3 regions of the Neopoerus faecalis genome follow, and region 1 is predicted to be linked to each of the others. Evidence: riboswitches for the same ligand, from Rfam matches in the RefSeq annotation. Region 1 holds a riboswitch; each other region holds the start of a gene.
The links. A riboswitch is a leader RNA that binds a small molecule or an ion and turns the genes downstream of it on or off. The one in region 1 is predicted to bind cyclic di-GMP.
Positions count from the first base shown of each region.

Region 2: linked by a shared signal. The riboswitch ahead of PY311_RS02740 (ATP-binding protein) and the one ahead of PY311_RS01725 (autorepressor SdpR family transcription factor) in region 1 are both predicted to bind cyclic di-GMP.
Region 3: linked by a shared signal. The riboswitch ahead of PY311_RS03935 (GspE/PulE family protein) and the one ahead of PY311_RS01725 (autorepressor SdpR family transcription factor) in region 1 are both predicted to bind cyclic di-GMP.

Region 1 covers NZ_JARFXX010000001.1:376,861-380,134, reverse strand. Annotated here, with positions in the region: gene PY311_RS01730 (DUF1846 domain-containing protein) at 1-1,059, opposite strand, end outside; cyclic di-GMP riboswitch class I at 1,219-1,305, shown strand; gene PY311_RS01725 (autorepressor SdpR family transcription factor) at 1,695-1,967, shown strand; gene PY311_RS01720 (SdpI family protein) at 1,964-2,596, shown strand; gene PY311_RS01715 (glutamine synthetase III family protein) at 2,685-3,274, opposite strand, start outside.
Region 2 covers NZ_JARFXX010000002.1:89,259-92,532, reverse strand. Annotated here, with positions in the region: gene PY311_RS02740 (ATP-binding protein) at 1-1,503, opposite strand, end outside; cyclic di-GMP riboswitch class I at 1,567-1,642, opposite strand; gene PY311_RS02735 (hypothetical protein) at 1,732-1,887, opposite strand; gene PY311_RS02730 (NUDIX hydrolase) at 2,008-2,601, shown strand; gene PY311_RS02725 (response regulator) at 2,614-3,274, shown strand, end outside.
Region 3 covers NZ_JARFXX010000002.1:296,100-299,373, reverse strand. Annotated here, with positions in the region: gene PY311_RS03935 (GspE/PulE family protein) at 1-1,630, opposite strand, end outside; cyclic di-GMP riboswitch class I at 1,697-1,788, opposite strand; gene PY311_RS03930 (2-thiouracil desulfurase family protein) at 1,902-2,333, opposite strand; gene PY311_RS03925 (DUF3783 domain-containing protein) at 2,335-2,682, opposite strand; gene PY311_RS03920 (NUDIX hydrolase) at 2,679-3,155, opposite strand.

The DNA of each region.
Region 1 (3,274 bases):
CTCCGCTTTTTCCAGGGACGCCGCCACGGCGGGGCAGATGTCCGGCGTGACCCCGCCCTGCTGCATCACCAGCTCCAGCTTGCGGACGGTCTCCTCCGTCCCCTTGCCTTGAACCAGCTCCATTTTCGCGGTGTAGTACCGCCGCAGAATTTCCATTTTGGATGCGGCGCGGCACACCTCATCGTCCACAATGCAGTTGCCCGCCATGTTCACGCCCATGTCCGTGGGAGATTTATAGGGAGACTTGCCCTGAATTTTTTCAAAGATGGCGTTGAGCACAGGGAAAATCTCCACATCCCGGTTATAGTTCACAGTGGTGACGCCGTAGGCCTCCAGATGGAAGGGGTCGATCATGTTCACATCGTCCAGATCGGCGGTGGCGGCCTCGTAGGCCAGATTGACCGGGTGCTTCAGGGGCAGGTTCCAGATGGGGAATGTTTCAAATTTGGCATAGCCGGCGTCGATGCCACGCTTATGGTCATGGTAGAGCTGGCTGAGGCAGGTGGCCATTTTGCCGCTGCCGGGGCCGGGGGCCGTTACCACGATGAGGGAATGGCTGGTCTCAATGTAATCGTTCTTTCCAAGGCCATCATCGCTGACGATGTGGACTACATCCGAGGGGTAGCCGGCAATGGGATAGTGCCGGTAGCAGCGGATGCCCAGCTTTTCCAGCCGGTGCAAAAAGGCGTTTGCCGCCTCCTGTCCGCTGTAGCGGGTCAGCACCACGCTGCCCACATACAGCCCCATGTCCCGGAAAATATCAATAAGGCGGAGCACATCCTCGTCATAGGTGATGCCCAGATCCCCCCGCATTTTATTCTTCTCAATGTCACCGGCGTTGATGGCGATGACGATCTCCACATCGTCCTTCAACTGCTGAAGCATCCGAATCTTGCTGTCCGGCTCAAAGCCCGGCAGTACCCGGGAGGCGTGGTAATCGTCAAACAGCTTGCCGCCGAATTCCAGATACAGCTTACCGCCGAACTGATGAATGCGCTTTTTGATCTGCTCGGACTGTGTGGTGAGATACTTTTGATTATCGAAGCCAATGGCTCCCATGCTGACCGCCCCTTTATCTCTTATTTGAAAACATACGTATACAATATAGCACAAGAGAGCGGACAGGGAAAGAGGAAAAATCCGATTTGGGGAAAATACAAATTTTGCTTGCATTCGGCAGCAGCTTCCCGTATAATAGGTCGTAGGCGAAGTAGGGCGAATTGAATAGGGCAAACCCGCCGAAAGACGGGGACGCAAAGTTAAGTGTCTAACCGGAGCTTTCCGTATGATCGACTGGCCGCAATCTCATTGAAGGATGCGGCCAGTCTTTTTTTATAGACCCCTTCGGCTCTCTCGATGGAACGCCGCCCCGCCGTTTACCGTGCTTCCCCATAGCTCCGGCCCCGCTCGCCGCGGAGCTTCTCATCCCCTGCGCTTTGTGCCCCACACAAGGTGTTCCGCATTTCCCACACACTTCCCAATGTCTGTTCCGCAGGCGGCGTTGCTTCATGCGGCCCCACCGCGCAGACCGGCCGGAGCTGAGCAAATGTCCGCCGGGACCTTTCGGTCCCGGCGGGCGCTTTTTCTATATGGAACAGCTATTTAGATTTTTTTCTAAATAGCTGTTGACATTTAAGCCGCGATATGGTATATACTATTTAGAAATTCTTCTAAATACTTTTGGAGGGAATGCCATGGCCTTTGCCGAGACCTTCAAGGCCCTGTCGGACCCGGTGCGGCGGGAGATATTGAATCTGCTCAAGGGCGGACGCTTAACGGCAGGCGAGATCGCCGGGCGTTTCGATATGACTGCCGCTACGGTGTCCTATCACCTGTCCCAACTGAAAAAGGCGGGACTGATTTTTGAGAGTCGGGAGAAAAACTATATCTACTACAGCCTTAACGCCTCTGTGCTGGAGGAAGTCCTGCTGTGGTTACAGGACTTGAAGGGGGAAGGAAAAAAATGAAGAACAACAAGAGGGAAATGCTGCTGACTTCGCTGGTCTGCCTACTGCCGCTGTTCGCGGGCGCGGCGCTCTACCCGCGTTTGCCGGAGACCATGGCGACACATTGGGACTTTGCCGGCAACGCAAACGGCTGGTCGTCGCGTGCCGCCACTGTGTTCGGCCTGCCGCTGTTTATTTTGGCACTGCATCTCGTCTGCTTTTACGCCGAGAGCCGTGAGACGAAGAAAAATAGGAATCCTGTGCTGCGGACGGTGCTGCTGTGGTCTTGCCCGGCCGGATCGCTGCTCGGCGGAGCGGTCACCCTCGGCACAGGGCTGGGCTATGAGATGCACATCAGCACCGTGGTACCTGTGTTTGTGGGACTACTGTTTCTGATCCTTGGTAACTACCTGCCAAAAATCCGGCAGAACCGCACCGTGGGTATCAAGCTGCCGTGGACGCTGCAAAGCGAGGAAAATTGGACCAGGACCCACCGGTTGAGCGGCTTTCTGTGGGTGCTGTGCGGTCTTGTGATGATCCCCCTCTCCCTGCTGCGGCTGTGGAGCGGCTGGCTGTTTGGGGCGCTGCTGGCGGTGATGGTTCTGATCCCTACCGTCTATTCCTACGCACTTCACAGAAAAGGCATCTGACACAGAATAAAAGCGAGAACCCCCTGCGAAATGGATGCGTCCATTCCGCAGGGGGTCGTTTCTTGCTGTTTTTGCGTCGATCCTGATGTTACACAGAGAACAGCAGGTCACTGTACACCGGGAAGGGCCAACAGTCCTTCGGTGTCAGCGTTTCCAGCTCGTCGGCCAGCGTGCGGGCCTTTTCCATATCCGGCACCAGCGTAGTATGGCTGTAGGTCATGGCCTTTTTGGCATCGGCGGGAATTTTAGCGAGGTCGCGCTCCAGCTTTTCTGTTACGGCAAAGAGCTTGTCGGTAAGCTGGCCCATGTCCCGGGCCACAGTGTCATCCGCCTTGTGGCTGACACCCATCTGCTCCTTCTTCCAGCCCCGCTCGCACAACTCCGCTGTCACGGCGGATACGGCGGGCAGGATCTGCCGCCGCAGCATATCCGCCATGGTGCGGGCCTCAATCGAAATCACAGTGGTGTAGTTTTCAATGTGAATTTCCGACCGGGCGTTGATTTCCTCTTTCGTGTAGATGCCGTGCTTGACAAAGAGGTCCACATTCTTCTTGGCGGTGTAGACCGGCAGGGCGTCCGCCGTAGTAGGCAGATTGCAAAGACCGCGCTTTTCCGCCTCGGCCAGCCATGCGTCATCATAGCCGTTGCCGTTGAAGATGATGCGCTGGTGGTCCGTGA
Region 2 (3,274 bases), on a different contig from region 1:
ATACTCCGCCAGCGTCGGTATGGCGGTTTGTTCCAGATATTTCTGCACGATCTCCGCGCTGATGCCGTCGGCGACACCCGCCAGCGTCTTTTCCCACGAGCCGTAAAAATGAGTGCTGTCATTGGCGTTGACGCCCATGCTCAGCTCCAGCACGGCCCCCGGCACGATATCCACCCGCAGTCGGTTCTGCAGATCATCCCGCGCAAGCCGCTGGGCCGTATAGGTCATAAGCAGCGCGGCGTCCGCCTCGCCGGCGAGGACCTGCTGCGCGCATTTCTCCGCCGTGCCGACCACGGTAAACTCCATGTCAGGCCATACGCTTGAAACGATCTCCCGCACGGAGATATGCTCGTCATCCGCCACGAGTCTTTCGATTTTTTCCGATGCGCCGCGAACGCGCAGGACGGACACGGTTGTTGACAGGTATGGCTCCGTAAGCCTGTAGCGGCAGCCGGTCTCATCCTCGTTGCCGCCGCTCATATCCATCCAGATATCCACATCACCGGCTTCGACAAGGGCCTCATATTCCTCTTTCGATGCCACCGGCACGATCTCATAGGGCAGCTCCAACGCCTCTGCTGTTGCCCGGAAAATATCTGCCGCAATGCCGCAGGCCTCACCGTTTTCATACCATAAATAGGGATTGGCGTCCGGGTTCATGACTGCGCGAATCGGCTCGCCGCCATCCTGCATTTTCTTCAGCAGCGTTTGCTCCGCTTCTGTCAGCTCCCGGTTATTCTCCTCAGAGCCGTAGTATTTATTATAAAACTCCGTCCGCCAGTTGGGCGTCTCCACATTCATGCTGTCGATGGCATCGTCCAGCCGGTCGATCAGCGCCTGATCCTCCTTGCGCGCCATGATGTAATAGGGCATCTCGCCGAAATTTTCAATGGTCTGCTCGTCCTCCGGAATACGGATATAGCTGTTGACAAGGGCGTCCACCTCATCGTTGACCAGCGCGTTGGACAACTCCGTGGGCGTTTCATAATAAATGATGTCGCAGTCAAAGCCCTTTTCCTTCACGAAATCCAAAAACACGCCGTTGTAGGTATGCCGCCGCAGAAAGCCAACCCGAATCCCGTTGTAAGTCCTGTAGTCCCCTGCTACGATTCGCTCATTGCCCACCTTGATGTTCATGCAGGTAGATGAAGTAATGGCCGGATGGGTAGAAAAGGCGAATTTTGCCTCCCGCTTTGCCGTTCGCCGGGCCGCCGTGTAAATATCCAGCTCGCCGTTTCGCAGCATGGCCTCACATTTGGAAGCGGTCTTATCGTAGCCCACATAGGAAAAGGTGCATTGCAGATATTTGGAGATTCCCTGCATCATCTCGTAGCCATAGCCGGAGCGCTTGCCGTTTTTATCTTGAATATGGTAGCAGTCAAAGGCGTAAAATGCCACCTTATAATCCGGCGTGTCCAGCCGCTCCATAGCATCGGCCCGAATGGGACACAGGGATACGAGCATGAGCAGCAGGCTCATGACCGCAATGCACTTTTTTCTCACGGGTCCTACCCTCCTGAATAAGTATAGCACCCTATGGAAATATCCATAAGGTGCCTGTGTGATTCTCATAACTATCTGCCATTTTACAGGCCCTATAGCTTTGCGTCACGGCCTTTTGACCGCTTTGCCCATATTCATTTTCCGTCTCCGCGCAGGGCGAAAAACGGCTGCCCCTGCTCGCTGTCTATCCAGCGGGGGATATGCCTTTCTCGGTACGTCTTGTGATGCTCAGTGTATTATATCGGAAAAAACATACTTTTTCAGCAGATTTTTGATGACAAAGTAATTCCCCGGCGGGCGTGCCTGACCCCGCATTTCTTTTGCCCCTAAAGCGTGCTGCGACACAAATGCACTGCCTTGGAAAATCGCTTTGTCATAGGTCATAGCCGCGCCGCGCTTTTTTGCAAAGAGCTTTCTGTTTTTCGGCACCGATTCCTACCCTCCGTCCGGTAAGTCAGATGTTCCTCTTTGCTTTTGCACGATTTCGTGCTATACTATAAGGTGATGAAATATAGATGGGCGTTTGCCCGGAAAGCAGAGGTCAGCACCGTGAAGATGCCTGAAAATCTGACGGAGGTCAAGCTCCGGCAAACAGATATATACACCGGAAAAATTCTCAAGCTGCATATTGATGATGTCCGACTGCCCAACGGCAGGGAGGCCGTGCGGGAGGTTGTGGACCATGTGGACGGTGCGGCCGTGCTGGCGCTGGACGAGGAAAACCGCGCACTGGTAGTCTGGCAGTACCGCTATGTGTTTGGCAGGGTCATGGCGGAGCTGCCCGCCGGAAAGCTGGATCCCGGCGAAGACCCCGTCACCGGCGCACTGCGGGAGCTGAAGGAGGAAACAGGCGCCGAGCCGGGTACGCTCCTGCCGCTTGGCCGCATGATTCCGGCCCCCGGCTGCTACGGGGAGACATTACACCTGTTTTTAGCCAGGGATTTGACCTTTGGCCCGCAGCATTTGGACACGGACGAATTTCTCAATGTGGAGCGCGTTCCCTTTGACGAGCTGGTGCACCGCTGCGTCAACGGAGAGATCGACGATGGCAAAACCGTGGCCGCCGTGCTGCGGGCCAAGGTGCTGCTGAATCTGTAATGGGAGGACAACATGGAACAGAAGGCTGAACAGCAAAAAACCGTTCTGATCGTGGAGGACGAAAAAAATATTGTGGACATTCTGCGCTTTAATCTCCAGCGGGAGGGCTACCGCACTGTGGAAGCCTATGACGGGGCGGACGGTCTGGAAAAGGCCCGGAGTGAAAATCCGGACATCATCCTGCTGGATGTGATGCTGCCGAAGATGATCGGCTTTGACGTCTGCCGCACCCTGCGGGACGAGGGCAACAATGTGCCGGTCATCATCCTCACCGCCCGGGAGGAGGAGGCCGACAAGGTGCTGGGGCTGGAGATCGGCGCCGACGATTACATCACCAAGCCCTTTTCCATGCGGGAGCTCATCGCCCGGGTGGGAGCCAACATCCGCCGCACGGCCATGAACGCCGCCGCTTCCGCCAGCGCCGCCGAAACGGCCATGCCGGTGACCGGCGGGCTCTCCATCAACACGGACAGCCATCAGGTTTTCCGGGATGGTACACCTCTGGAGCTGACCACCCGGGAATATGAGCTTTTGACTTTCCTTGCCAGCCACCCCAACAAGGTCTACTCCCGCATCGACCTGATGGAGCAGGTCTGGAATTACGGCTACGTGGGCGATGACCAGCGGACGGTGGACGTCACCGTCCGGCGGCTGCGGGAGAAAATCGAAACGA
Region 3 (3,274 bases), on a different contig from region 1:
GCACCAGATGCTGGCAGCTCTCCCGCATGGTGACAAAGCCGTTTTCCCTTGCGGCGGCGGACAACTCCTCCGTCTCCGCGCCCCGGCCGATCAAATGCCCCAGCTTGCTGTTCACCACAAGGATTTCCAACGCCGCCCGGCGGCCGATGTAGCCGGTGTGATGGCACTCCGGACAGCCCTCGCCCCGGTAGAAGACGGTGCTGTCATCCTGCGGCAGACCGAGGGCCTCCAGCTCCTCAATAGGCGGCTTGTAGGCCCGCTTGCAGTGGGGACAGATCTTCCGCACCAATCGCTGGGAGATGACGCCCCGCAGCGCGCCGGAAATGAGCCACGGCTCCACGCCCATGTCCCGCAAACGGGTCACGGCGGAAATAGCGTCATTGGTATGCAGAGTGCTCAGCACCAGATGGCCGGTGATGGCGGCCCGGATGGCAATATGGGCGGTTTCGCTGTCGCGAATCTCGCCCACGGCGATGATGTCCGGGTCCTGACGCAAAATGGAGCGCAGGCCGCTGGCAAAGGTCATGCCGGTCTTTTCGTTGATCTGGCACTGGTTCACGCCGGGGATGTAATACTCCACCGGATCCTCCAGCGTCACGATGTTGACCTCCTCCCGGTCCAGGTCCTGCAGCATCACGCACATGGTGGTGGACTTACCGGAGCCGGTGGGGCCCACCAGCAGAATAACACCGCCGCTGTTTTTCAGCAATGCCTCGTATTTTTCAAGGTCACGGCCCTCAAAGCCGAGGCCGGTTTTGGTGAGGTTCTGGGAGGACTTGTCCAAAAGGCGCAGCACCAGCTTTTCGCCGTACACCGTGGGAATTGTGGAAATACGCAGGTCTATCACATGGCCCCGCACCTGCACGGTGGTGTGTCCGTCCTGCGGCACACGGCGCTCGGCAATGTCCATGCTGCCCATGATCTTCAGGCGGGAAACCACCATGTTCTTCAAATCGGCGGGAACGGTGAGCATCTGGTGCAGCAGACCGTCCACGCGCATCCGCACCACCATTTCCTCTGCCTGCGGCTCCAGATGGATGTCGCTGGCCCGCTCGTCAAAGGCCCGCTCGATGAGGGCGTTGACAAACTGGATGGTGGGGGCGGAGTTGCCCTCCTGCTGCTCCCGCGCGGCGGGCCGGGGCGCGGCATCAATGTCCACACCTACCTCGCGCTTCATTTCCTCCACGATTTTCGCCGTGCCCTCATTGCTGTAGAGCCGGCCGATGGCCTGCTCCACTGCCTTGCGGGTGGCAATCATGGGAATGACTCGCTTCCGGGAGGCGGCCTTGACCTCCTCCTGCGCCATGAAGTCCAGCGGGTCGCTCATGGCAAGGTACAGCGTATCCGCCGCCGCCCGCACCGGCACCACGCAGAAGCGCCGGGCGATGTTCTTCGGCACGAATTTCGCCAGCTCTATCGGAAGAGATACCTTCGTCAGGTCAATAAATTCAATGCCGAGCTGAATTTTCAGCGCGTCAATCAGCCTTTTCTCCGTAATGAAGCCATTTTGAATCAGTACATCGCCCAGACGCTGCTTTGTCCCCTTCTGCAGCTCCAACGCCTGCTCCAGCTGTTCCCGGGAGATGGCGCCGGTGCTGATCAGCAAGTCTCCCAAACGCATATAGGCCATATCCACACCCCCCAGAAAATACCGGCACATCGCAAAAAGACAGACTGCCGCTTTGCCTCAGAAAAAAGCTGCGGCCAGTCTGTCATGTGAACGGCTCCGTTCATTTAGACACTATAGCTTTGCGTCCCTGCCTTTCGGCAGGTATGCCGAATATATACACATATCAAACGGAAGTGTTTCCGTTTCTTAATAGTAGTTATTGTAAAACAAACTGTCCCTTCCGTCAAGCAAAAATCGTGAATTTGCGCCAAAAAATCCGCTTTTTCGCTTCTCAGTCCAAAAGCGCGGCCACATGGCTCTCCCCGTACACGGGAATGCCGTTTTTCCTCAGCAGCTCCGCCGTGACCCCATCCCCGGCGGTCAGGGTGCCGGAAAAACTGCCGTCATAGATTTCGCCGCAGCCACAGGAGGGGCTTCGCTCCTTCAAAATCGCCGCCTCGCAGCCCGTCAGGCGGCACAGCCGCAGCGCGGCCTCCGCGCCCCGGCGGTACTGCTCCGTCACATCCGCGCCGGTGTTCATCACCACACGGTCCCCCCGCCGCTCCGAGGGTGTCCGGGGCGTTGGCAGTCCGCCCAACTGCTCCGGGCACACCGGTACAAGGTCATGCCTGCCCGCCAGCGCCTCCGCCCACGGCTGGGGCTTGGCTTTTCCGTCATACCGGCAGGGGATTCCCAAAAGGCAGGCGGAAATCAGGATTTTCATTTTACCGTCCTCCCATGGTCCGGCGCTCCCGCTCCAGCTCCCGGTAAAGCCGTTCCGGCGTCCATGTGCGGTTATTCGGCGTCAGCACCGCCTTCAGACAAACGATACCCGCCTGCCGCAGCGACACCAGAAGGGCGTCCAGTTCCCGGTCCAGTCCGCAGAATACCAGCATTTTCCCTATCGGCACACTCGATGCCCCACCGGTTTTCCCTTGGGACAGCGCCTCCAGCGTCAGAGTGCAGCTCTCCCGGCCCACCGGCTGAAGCTCCGCGCCGCAGCGCTCTGCCGCCGCCGCAATTTTCATGATCTCGCCTAAATCCCGAAATCCGAACATCAAAATTTTCTTCATGCCTCAACCTCCAAGGGCTTTCCGTTCAGCACCGCCGACAGCAGCCGCTCCCCGTCATAGCACAGCTTCAGCGAGAAAAACGGCTCGTTGGAATCCAGCAGCCGCAGAAAAATGCGGTCTCCCGCCCACATGGGCAGCTTCCTCAGCTCCGCCTTGGGAATCCATTCCAGCTCCCCCTCGTCGCAGGGATGGGGCGTTCCCATCCAGCCGGTTGCCGTGAACAGGTGCATATATTCCGTGGGCCACTGCGTATTCACAAAGGTCACAAGGCCCCGGTAGCGGTACTCCGTCAGCGTCAGGCCCGTTTCCTCCCAACATTCCCGCACAAGGCAGTCCTCCGGGCTTTCCTTGTCCTCAAACTTTCCGCCGACGCCGATCCACTTATCCCGGTTGGCGTCCTGCTCCTTTTTTACGCGGTGGAGCATCAGATATGCTCCGCCCCGTTCCAGATAGCACAGCGTTGATTGCAGCATGAGCCCACATCCTTTCTTCCTTATTATATAGGAAAGCACCGAAAATGAAAAGGCCCAACCAACCATTTTGCCCTCCGTCTTGCGGTTTTGGCAGCGCTGTGGTATTATTGCCCTTGAAA